2 regions of the Providencia zhijiangensis genome follow, and region 1 is predicted to be linked to the other one. Evidence: predicted binding sites of a transcription regulator. Region 1 holds the regulator's gene; the other holds the start of a gene.
The links. Region 1 encodes CRP, which controls carbon source genes, mostly activating them, when cyclic AMP is high. Its sites were predicted from a motif close to ATGTGANNNNNNTCACAT; they were not measured.
Positions count from the first base shown of each region.

Region 2: deoC (deoxyribose-phosphate aldolase) is a predicted target of CRP. The motif match lies at 1,831-1,848, and genes of this name have one in related genera.

Region 1 is NZ_CP135990.1:303,769-309,411, reverse strand. Features, by position in the region: gene QS795_RS01405 (hydrolase) at 1-171, shown strand, start outside; gene QS795_RS01400 (YheU family protein) at 168-386, shown strand; gene QS795_RS01395 (phosphoribulokinase) at 435-1,301, shown strand; gene QS795_RS01390 (OsmC family protein) at 1,381-1,785, opposite strand; gene crp (cAMP-activated global transcriptional regulator CRP) at 2,109-2,741, shown strand; gene QS795_RS01380 (hypothetical protein) at 2,953-4,500, shown strand; gene QS795_RS01375 (aspartate aminotransferase family protein) at 4,561-5,643, opposite strand, start outside.
Region 2 is NZ_CP135990.1:602,087-607,729, reverse strand. Features, by position in the region: gene deoA (thymidine phosphorylase) at 1-741, opposite strand, end outside; gene deoC (deoxyribose-phosphate aldolase) at 843-1,622, opposite strand; gene QS795_RS02655 (NupC/NupG family nucleoside CNT transporter) at 2,081-3,376, opposite strand; gene QS795_RS02650 (TatD family hydrolase) at 3,672-4,457, opposite strand; gene QS795_RS02645 (patatin-like phospholipase family protein) at 4,450-5,526, opposite strand.

The DNA of each region.
Region 1 (5,643 bases):
CCCGAAGTCGTGCCTGATTTAAGTCATTTACCCGAAAATATTGAATACCAAATGACGGAACATGGTGGACACGTCGGCTTTGTCGGCGGTAGTTTTAGAAAGCCACAAATGTGGTTAGAAACTCGTATTCCTCTGTGGCTAACAGCGTATTTGAATGAGCAAAAATCATGATTATTCCGTGGAAAGACCTCGCTCCTGAAACGCTCGAAAACCTTATCGAGAGTTATGTTTTACGCGAAGGAACCGATTACGGCGTTCACGAAAAAAGCTTGCAGGACAAAGTGAATGATGTGAAACGGCAGTTAGTTTCTGGCGAAATTGTGCTAGTCTGGTCTGAGTTACATGAATCGGTAAATTTCATGCCTAATAACCAGTTTCGCCCGTAGCGCTGTTTCTCAAAAATAGTGGTCATGGCGTAAAACAGGGAGTCCACTATGTCGAAGAAGCATCCGATTATTGCAGTGACGGGTTCGAGTGGCGCAGGAACAACCTCAACGAGCCAAGCTTTTCGTAAAATTTTCCATCAATTAAATATCCGCCCAGCCACCCTTGAGGGGGATAGTTTTCATCGTTATACCCGCCCTGAAATGGATATGGCTATTCGTAAAGCCCGCGAGCAAGGGCGCCATATCAGCTATTTCGGCCCTGAGGCCAACGATTTTTCTCTACTTGAACAGACGCTAATTGACTATGCTAAAACTGGCAGCGGTCAATCTCGAAAATATTTACATACTTACGATGAAGCGGTGCCCTATGGCCTGCAACCTGGCACGTTTACCCCGTGGGAATCGCTACCAGCCAATACCGATGTGCTGTTTTATGAAGGATTACATGGCGGAGTAGTTACCCCAGAGCACGATGTTGCACAACATGTTGATTTGCTTGTGGGTGTAGTGCCAATTGTTAACCTTGAATGGATCCAAAAACTCATCCGCGATACCACCGAGCGAGGACATTCCCGTGAAGCGGTGATGGATTCCGTTGTACGTTCGATGGGGGATTATATTAACTATATTACGCCGCAGTTTTCTCGTACCCATATTAACTTCCAACGAGTTCCTACCGTTGACACCTCTAACCCTTTCTCTGCCAAAGCAATACCTTCACAGGACGAAAGTTTTATCGTTATTCGCTTTAGAGGATTAGAGCAGATCGATTTCCCTTATTTATTATCCATGTTAAATGGCTCGTTTATTTCAGCGATGAATACCATTGTGGTACCCGGTGGGAAATTAGGACTCGCGATGGAACTTATTATGATGCCATTAGTGGAAAAATTAATGAAACAGCGAAATGGGTAGTTTGAGATTCTCATTAAAGAGATAAATAACAAGATGCTTATCTTAATTATCGATAAGCATCTTAATAGCAAGAAAACAATTACAGCGTTTTAATTTCGAAGCTATGAGTCACGTTAACCGTTTTCTCTAACATGATAGCAACGGAACAATATTTTTCTGCAGAAAGTTGAACCGCACGCTCCACCACTTTGTCCGTTAATTCACGTCCCGTCACAATAAAGTGCAGGTTGATGTCCGTAAAATAGCGCGGAGCTTCTTCACGACGCTGCGAAGTTAATTTTACTTCACAATCAACAATATCCTGACGACCTTTTTGCAGAATAGAAACCACATCAATCGCACTGCATCCGCCTGCTGCCATTAGAACCATTTCCATCGGACTCGGTGCTTTATCTCCAGCATTGCCATCCATCATAACTTGATGACCCGATGCCGACTCACCTAAAAAAGAGAGCCCTTCAACCCACTTTACGCGTGCTTCCATTTTTATTCCTCTCGAAAATAGTGATATTTATCGTCACATTGTTCCATATATCTAGACAATGTTATATCAGCATTATTAGGCTGAAGCGATACAGGGGAGACTTTCTACATTGGATATGATACAAACAATGGTTAGTTGATAGGATTAAGATCAATACTCAACGATTTAATTGATTATATTATACAATTGATATTAATTTGCATTGGCCTAGGGCGATATTAATAATAGGCATCAATGTGACTTAATATGCTAAGCTTGACACTTTAAAGTCAGCCTTTCCCTACTTTTCGAAAGGTTGCAATAACATACAGAGGATAACGCTAATGGTTCTCGGCAAGCCACAAACAGACCCTACTCTTGAATGGTTTTTGTCACACTGCCATATTCATAAGTATCCATCCAAGAGCACTCTGATCCATCAGGGTGAAAAAGCAGAAACCCTTTACTACATTGTTAAAGGCTCAGTGGCTGTTTTAATCAAAGATGAAGAAGGCAAGGAAATGATTCTCTCTTATTTAAATCAGGGAGATTTCATTGGCGAACTTGGGTTATTTGAAGAAGGGCAAGAACGTACTGCGTGGGTTCGCGCGAAAGTTGCTTGCGAAGTCGCGGAAATTTCTTACAAAAAATTCCGTCAGCTGATTCAAGTCAATCCAGATATCCTGATGCGCCTTTCCGCGCAAATGGCAAGTCGTTTGCAAACCACGTCCGAAAAAGTGGGTAACCTTGCATTCTTAGATGTTACTGGTCGTATTGCTCAAACATTATTGAATTTAGCTAAACAACCTGATGCAATGACTCACCCAGACGGTATGCAAATCAAAATTACTCGTCAGGAAATCGGTCAAATCGTAGGTTGTTCTCGCGAAACTGTCGGTCGTATTTTAAAGATGCTGGAAGATCAAAACTTAATCTCCGCACACGGCAAAACGATTGTTGTTTACGGCACTCGCTGATTCACCTTTCAGCCTCACCCTTCTTGGTGAGGCTTCGATATTGAAATAGCTTTATACTTTACGTACAAAGCTATTTTTCTTACTTAGGATCCTTTATTTCCCCCTCTCATCTATATACTCTCATTGATGAGTATCGTTTCTTTATATAATTATAGTTAATTGTCAAACTAATATAGTGGTAACTAAACCATTATTAAGAGTTGACAACACGATGATTAAAAATATCAATCCAAGAAGCGAAAGTATCATTAATATCAATGATAATAAAACCATAACCACTTCATCATTATCTAATCAAATAAAAAAAGCCATTAATATTGGTTCATGCATACCCGATAATAATCACCTATCTAATTTACATTATCAAAAAAAGCATTTCGCCGTATTGACTTGTCATTTTGAGCCAAGTGAACAAAAAGAAATTAATCTAATTAAATACTCGCCTCCAGTAGAGAAAATAACACTTCCCTATAAATACCATGAGGCTATTGAAGCTAATGGCCATTTTTTAATTCTTAAATCCCCACGTATTTTCAACCATTCCGTCTCAATAAAAAATGAGCCAATTATTAATGAAAAACAGGATACTGAACTAATGCTAATTGATAAAACAAGTGCTACAGAAACTAACGTTTTTAAAGAATTTAATTTAAAACGTTCATCAAACCGATTCTCAAATTTGATTTTAGAAATAAAATCGACTCATGAAAAAGGTATTCGTTATTTAAAAAGTATATTTAATAAAAATAAGAATGAAAAATTTTGTGTTACTTTTAAAAAGGGAATTGAGATCCCAATAAAACATGAAAAAACAAGATCAAGTGAAGTAATCACTTATCAGAACACTGCATCGACTCAGAAGATTGAGAACAACCTTAGCACTCTAAAATCATCACAAGCTAAATTAGCTGAACAGCTAAAAAAAATAGAGACAGACAAAGAGAATGAAATAAAAGCAGGTGAAGAGAGAATAAGAAAAGAAGCTGAATCAAGTATGATACAGAAAGCTTCTATTTCGAAAATAAAAGATGAGAATAAAGCAAAGAGCAGTGATACCGAATTTGAGTTCAATGAGGAATTAGAGTGGAATGATGATACCAATCATATTCAAGATAGTTTACAAAAAAGAATCACCGACCGTCTTGTTAGCTTAGCAATTCCATCAACTCGTCAGCTCGATAAATTACTTGTCGATGAGACTGACATGAAGTCAATAAATCGGCACTTAGAAAATATGGATTCACTGAACAAGATAGAAAATCAGCTATATTCTAGCAATGAAAGCTTAAATTCTAACTCATCAAGCCATTATTCAAATAATTCTAGTGACTCTGGATATTTATCAGAAAACACAAAAGCACAGAAAAAAATAGAAACAGGCTCCACTAAACTGAAAGATAATAACTCGAACCATGCCACGCATAATAAAAATGATAAAGTATTACCTAGAAGAAATATAAAAGTAAAACCAACCGTGAGAACATATCAATTTAATGGGGAAATATACCAAACTAAAACATCAATGCTAAGAGCTAAACATAATAGTAAAAAATATCAGTTTCCACTAAATGGAAACTCACCAGAAATAGCATCAAATCAAGGAAAACCCGATACTAGAAAATTAGATGCGCTGTTGAAAAAAACGCAAGAAACCCTTCATAGTCTAAATAGTCTAAATAGTCTAAGCGAGCAAATATCCAAAGAAGAAGTACATTCTGCGCAGATTAAAACAAAATTAGCTAAGCTTAATAACAAGTAACAACTTGAATAATAGTTCAGTGACAGAGGCAAATTTGCCTCTGTCACTATAAAAAGACAATTAAACCAGCAGTTTGCTAATTGCAGTTTCCAATTTCGCCATCCCGCTATTAATTTCATTTTCAGAAATAATCAGCGATGGAGTAAAGCGTAATACATTCGTGCCCGCATTAAGCATCATCAGCCCTTCTGCAGCACAAGCTTGTAGAATATCTTTTGAGCGATTCAGCAATTTGCCATTCAGCTCTGCACCGATTAATAAGCCCATTCCGCGAATTTCAGCGAAAATTCCATATTGGTCATTGAGCTTGTTTAAATGAGCGACAAATAACTCACGACGTTTAGCAACACCATCAAGGACTTCATCGGTATTGATAATATCGAAAGCAGCATTGCCTACCGCACATGCCAATGGATTGCCCCCGTAGGTGGTTCCGTGAGATCCTACCTCCATTGTTTTCGCAATTTCAGCAGTTGTGATCATCGCACTGATAGGGAAACCGCCTCCGAGCGCTTTTGCAGTGGTTAAAATATCGGGAGTGACATCGTAGTGCATATAAGAGAACAATTTCCCCGTACGCCCCATTCCACTTTGCACTTCATCAAAAATAAGTAATGCATTATTTTCATCGCAAAGTTTACGAACTCCTTGCAGAAATTCTGATGTTGCTGGGGTTACCCCGCCTTCCCCTTGAACTGGCTCCAAAACCACTGCACAGGTATTTTCATCGATCACGGCTTTAACGGCATCAAGGTCATTAAAAGGCACATGAATAATATCCGCAGGTTTTGGGCCGAATCCATCGGCATATTTCGCTTGTCCGCCAACTGAGACAGTAAATAATGTTCTGCCGTGGAATGCTTGCTTGAATGCAATGATCTTCGTTTTATACGGGCTATACTTGGTGATGGCATAACGACGCGCTAGCTTGAATGCGGCTTCATTCGCTTCAGACCCTGAGTTCACAAAGAATGCACGATCCGCAAACGTTGCTTTCGTTAATTTTTGGGCCAGTGTTAACGCCTGTTCATTGGTAAAAACATTGCTCACATGCCAAAGTTTTTCGCTTTGTTCACGTACAGCCGCAACGAGGCTTGGATGGCAATGACCTAGCGCTAAAACCGCGATCCCGCCTGCGAAATC
Region 2 (5,643 bases), 300 kb from region 1:
TGCCAGTACTTCGTTCATATCAGTTAACAGCGCGGTAGTATTGCAGCCTGCACCATTGGCAACTTGCACGATGGACTCAGCCAGTTGCTCTGATTTTTCGTAGGTTGGCATAAATGCGCCTGAACCCACTTTAACGTCCATCACTAACGCATCTAACCCTTCGGCTAATTTTTTACCTAAGATAGAAGCGGTGATAAGCGGAATAGAATCCACGGTTGCCGTGATATCACGAGTCGCATAGAAACGCTTGTCAGCCGGCGCTAGTGAGTTGGTTTGACCAATAATCGCCACGCCGACATTTTTGATAATGTCGCGGAAACGTTCATCATCAGGGAAAATATCAAACCCAGGGATAGCTTCGAGCTTATCAAGGGTTCCACCGGTGTGACCTAAGCCGCGACCGGAAATCATCGGAACATAACCACCACATGCAGCAACCATAGGCCCTAACATGAGTGAAGTCACATCCCCCACACCGCCTGTGGAGTGTTTATCCACGAGTGGACCATTAAGATTCAGTGATTTCCAATTTAATACGGTACCTGAATCACGCATCGCTAGCGTTAGTGCAACACGTTCAGGGGTTGTCATATCATTGAAATAGATGGTCATTGCTAAGGCTGCAATCTGACCTTCAGAAACCGTGTTATCACGCACACCATTGATGAAGAAACGGATTTCTTCTTCGCTTAATGGTTTGCCGTCACGTTTTTTACGAATAATTTCTTGAGCGAGAAACACAATAGGCTCCTTAATTCACATCGAATTCTTCGGCTAAATAGTCACGGCTGTTGCCCAAGTCAGATTGGGCAACAGTCTGATGTCACTAATAATTGCGATTATTAATAGCTGCTGGAGGATTTTTTAACGTCAAATCCCAGCGTATTTAATAAATTCGCTAATAAGCTAGATGCACCAAAACGGAAATGGCGAGCATCAGCCCAGTTATCGCCTAAGATTTTGCTTGCTAAGGCTAAATATTGTGCTGCTTCTTCAGCGGTACGAACGCCGCCAGCAGGTTTGAAACCAACACTTTTCGCAACGCCCATATCATGGATGACTTGCATCATGATTTCTGCGCTTTCTAAAGTGGCATTCACTGGCACTTTACCCGTGGATGTCTTAATAAAATCAGCACCTGCATTGATTGAGATTTCAGACGCTTTACGGATTAATGCGGCATCTTTTAGTTCGCCAGTTTCAATGATCACTTTCAGTAATACATTTGCAGCCGCGCAAGCATCTTTACATGCTTTCACTAAATCGAAACCGATTTTTTCATTACCCGCCATCAGTGCACGGTATGGGAATACAACGTCAACTTCATCCGCACCATAAGCAATGGCAGCTTTAGTTTCAGCTAAAGCAATCTCAATATCATCATTACCATGTGGGAAGTTGGTGACGGTCGCAATGCGGATATCTGGCGTTCCTTGGTCACGTAAGGTTTTACGTGCAATAGGAATAAAACGAGGATAAATACAGATAGCAGCGGTATGACCTGCTGGGCTTTTTGCCTGATGACATAAGGCGATCACTTTTGCGTCAGTGTCGTCGTCATTTAACGTGGTTAAATCCATCAGGGTCAGTGCGCGTTGCGCTGCTGCTTTTAAATCAGTCATATAACTCTCCAACGATGTTAATTCTTTCAGAACGATACGTTCTTTGTTGGCGAGCGGGCTTGTTCCATAAAGATGCTAGTTAGGTTTTCCAAACTCAGCAGCTGAGATCCATCTCACCGCACGATGCCCTAGAGCCAGTTGACTCTATGAACTATCAGTTCCGTGGCAACTTACTGTTACCTATTTGACCACGTAACTGGGGTATTTTATGCGCTACAAATCACATTTATCGACTGAACGTTACATTATTAAATATATATTCGTGAACGATATCACAATTCCACAAGCAATTGCTCACTCTTTATCAGCCATTATACAGGCTGCAACCTTCTCGTCTTAAATTGATTACGTTAAGAATAGTTGAAAAAGTAAAAGTTACGATAAAAACCAGAAAAAGAATATCGCAGAAGAAAATGACAGCGGAAAGACAAATCGCCTTTCCGCTGCAAACAGGGGGATTACATTGCGGTCATTGCGGCTAATGTTAAGAAGAAGCCAGCAATCGTTGCACTCATTAAGTTAGAGAGTGTACCTGCCATAACGGCTTTCATACCTAAACGAGCTACATCACTACGGCGATTTGGTGCCATTCCACCTAAGCCACCCAGCAAAATTGCCACAGAAGATAAGTTCGCGAAACCACACAGTGCGAAGGAAATAATCGCTTTAGTATGATCAGACAGAACTTGTTTGCCCGCCGCAATCACATCCGCATCTGCTTTCATATATTCACCGAAGTTCATGAAAGCAACGAATTCGTTCACAACCACTTTTTGCCCAATGAAAGAACCGGCAATTGTTGCTTCGCTCCACGGCACACCAATCAGGTATGCGATTGGGGCAAATACCCAACCTAGTAATAATTCAAGGGATAATTGCGGATAGTCAAACCAGCCACCCACACCACTTAAAATACCGTTAATTAACGCAATTAATGCGATGAATGCCAGTAACATTGCACCTACGTTCAGAGCCAGTTGCATACCGGATGCTGCGCCAGATGCGGCTGCATCGATAATGTTAGCTGGGCGATCTTCTTCTGCCACTAAATCTTTAGCATCCACATTATCTTTAGCAACTTCAGTTTCAGGAACCATTAGCTTAGCAAATAGTAATCCACCCGGCGCCGCCATGAAGGATGCCGCAATCAGATATTCCATTGGAACACCCATTTGCGCATAACCCGCTAATACTGAACCCGCTACAGACGCTAAACCACCACACATGATGGCAAACAGTTCAGAGTTAGTCATGGTAGAAATATAAGGGCGAACAACCAGAGGCGCTTCCGTTTGACCAACGAAAATGTTTGCGGTTGCAGACAGTGATTCGGTTCTTGAAGTTCCCAGTACTTTTTGCAGACCACCACCTAGAATTTTGATGACCAGTTGCATGATGCCGAGGTAATACAGGACGGCAATCAGAGATGAGAAGAAGACGATGATAGGTAATACACGGAAAGCAAAGATAAAACCGCCGCCGCCAAATAATTCAAACATTTTATCGGAAACTAGACCACCGAAGATGAAGCTCATCCCGTCTTGACCGTAACCGATAACTTTAGAAACGCCGTCAGACATGCCTTGTAAAACGCTACGTCCCGCAGGGGAGTAAAGAACGAATGCGCCGATAGCGACTTGGATTAAAAAAGCACCGCCGACTGTACGAAGTCTAATTGCGCGACGATTGCTGGAGAAGAGAACGGCTATCGCAATAAGCACCGCCATCCCAACAATACTCAAAATGAGTTGCATGGAAGTATCCCTGTTCACTTAATTCTAGGTTAATGTATAAAGAAACTCGCAAGATTCCACGAATCTTAGTTCGATGATTATAACCAGTCATCATTAATAACCCCCAACATTCATCACAAATCCAAAGTGCAATAAGTAACATAAATTCAAATATTGTGACGAAAATCACAATAGAGGATCGGTTTCGTCTGGAAAGGCACTAATGCGATAGTCGAAGAGATAAAAAGCTGAATGGATTTACTCGGATAAATACATAAAATACTTAAGAAATAATTATTAATCGGCTAATTATAATCTAAATTAGATTAAATAACGTCCGGCTATTGTTGTAAAGTTGTTGTGCTATTTCATCCGGAGATTCGTGGCGCAGCTCACACAAAGACTGAAATACCCACTGAATACGCTCTGGTCGATTAGGTTCACCTTGAAAACCGGATACAGGCATATCCGGTGCATCTGTTTCAAACACAAGACAACTTAGCGGGAGTTGAGCCATCACTTGGCGAGTTTTATTCGCGCGCTCATAAGTAATTGTCCCTCCGACGCCAATGTAATACCCCAGTTTCACAAAACTTTCGGCTTGAGAAAGGCTGCCAGCAAAACCATGCACTACACCACGTGCAGGGACTTCGTAGCGACGTAACATCGCAACCAATTGGTCATGAGTTTTTCGTGAATGCAAAATAACGGGTAAGTCAAACTGCTTAGCTAACTTCAACTGGCGCTGAAGCAATATTTGTTGCCTTTCAAATTGAGGATCTTCCATATAGAGATCAAGCCCAATCTCCCCTACCGCCACGCATTTCTGGCTTTTTCGCATCAGAAAATCCGTCAATTTTTCAAAATGTGATTCTTGAAACTGGCTTAAATATAGAGGGTGAAATCCCATTGCTGCGTGGAGTTGAGAATACTCATGGGCTAAATTCCAGATGCGCTGAAAGTTATCCTGACTCACCGCAGGAATAATAATATCCGTAATTCCACCTTGCTTCGCGGTTTCTAGGCTTTCTGTAAGTGCCTCACTGAACGGGGGAAAATCAAAATGACAGTGAGTATCGATAAATTGAATATTATCACTCATGAGCAGGATTGCCTTGCAGGGCGCTAGCACTTGCTGCCTCGGCCGTCTTTCCTGCTAATAAAGACTCTCGCAAATCTTCCCTATGCATCAATTCTAATGAATTGGTGTTCTTAGAAAATCGACTGAAATCAGCATCATTACTCGCAAACTGTTGAGCTAATGCCGCAATAAAGTAACGCCCACAGCGTCGTCCGACATGGTAATCTTGATTTAAGGCACTAATTTTACTGCCTAAAGCACTGCTTTTCAGTGGTGTCGGTGGGTATATTTCAAAAATCTGCACGCCATCGGGTGGATTTTCGATGAATTCCTGCGTTTTTCGATAACTCTTCAAGTGAACTTTTAGCATGGCTGCCATGCGTTGCAGCGCCGAATTATCACCTTCAAGCCAGCGGGTCATGCGTTTTACCCATTCAGGCGTAAAGTACATTTGAGAAGGTACAGTGCGGATCACAACAATTGTATCCGCTCCGCGCCGATAAGCTTCCTCAACAGGAATCGCGGCGCTTATCCCTCCATCGTGGTATCGCACACCGCTATATTCTACGCCAGTTCGATAGAATCCTGGAATGGCGCTGGAAGCACGAATGATATCCAACCAAGAATCCGCATCTGGATGCAAAAATGCAGCGGAAAAATCATCGCTACGACTGGCTCCCATATAGAATTCACGGCCAGAATCTAACAATTCAAGCCCTGCATCCATATTAAGTGGAAACTCTTTCGCCGTCGTGTCAATCAACCAATCAAGGTCAATTAAGTTTCCTCCACGAATAAATCTTAGCGGGTTAAAAAAATTAAGATTCGTGGTATAGCGAGTAATCACTCGGCGGGCATATCCGGCTTGACCACAAATATAAGCAGATAAATTTTGGGCGCCCGCAGACGTCCCTATCATCAAATCAAAAGGGTTAAAGTTTTCTATCAGAAATTCATCCAATACACCGGCCGTAAAAATACCACGCTGACCGCCACCTTCGCAGATAAGGGCAGTTTTTCTTCCGTTAATTTCATCAGAAAACGCGAGTGGCTCAATCGTGCCTAAAGTGACTGGAACATGCTTTCCCATAGTAACCCTTTCTCTATATTGACGTGTTTCTAAACAATCTCACAATAAATCAGATTAAAACAAATGATTCTCATTAAACTGTTTTTCTCAGGAAGAGCAAATAGCAAAATGAGCTTT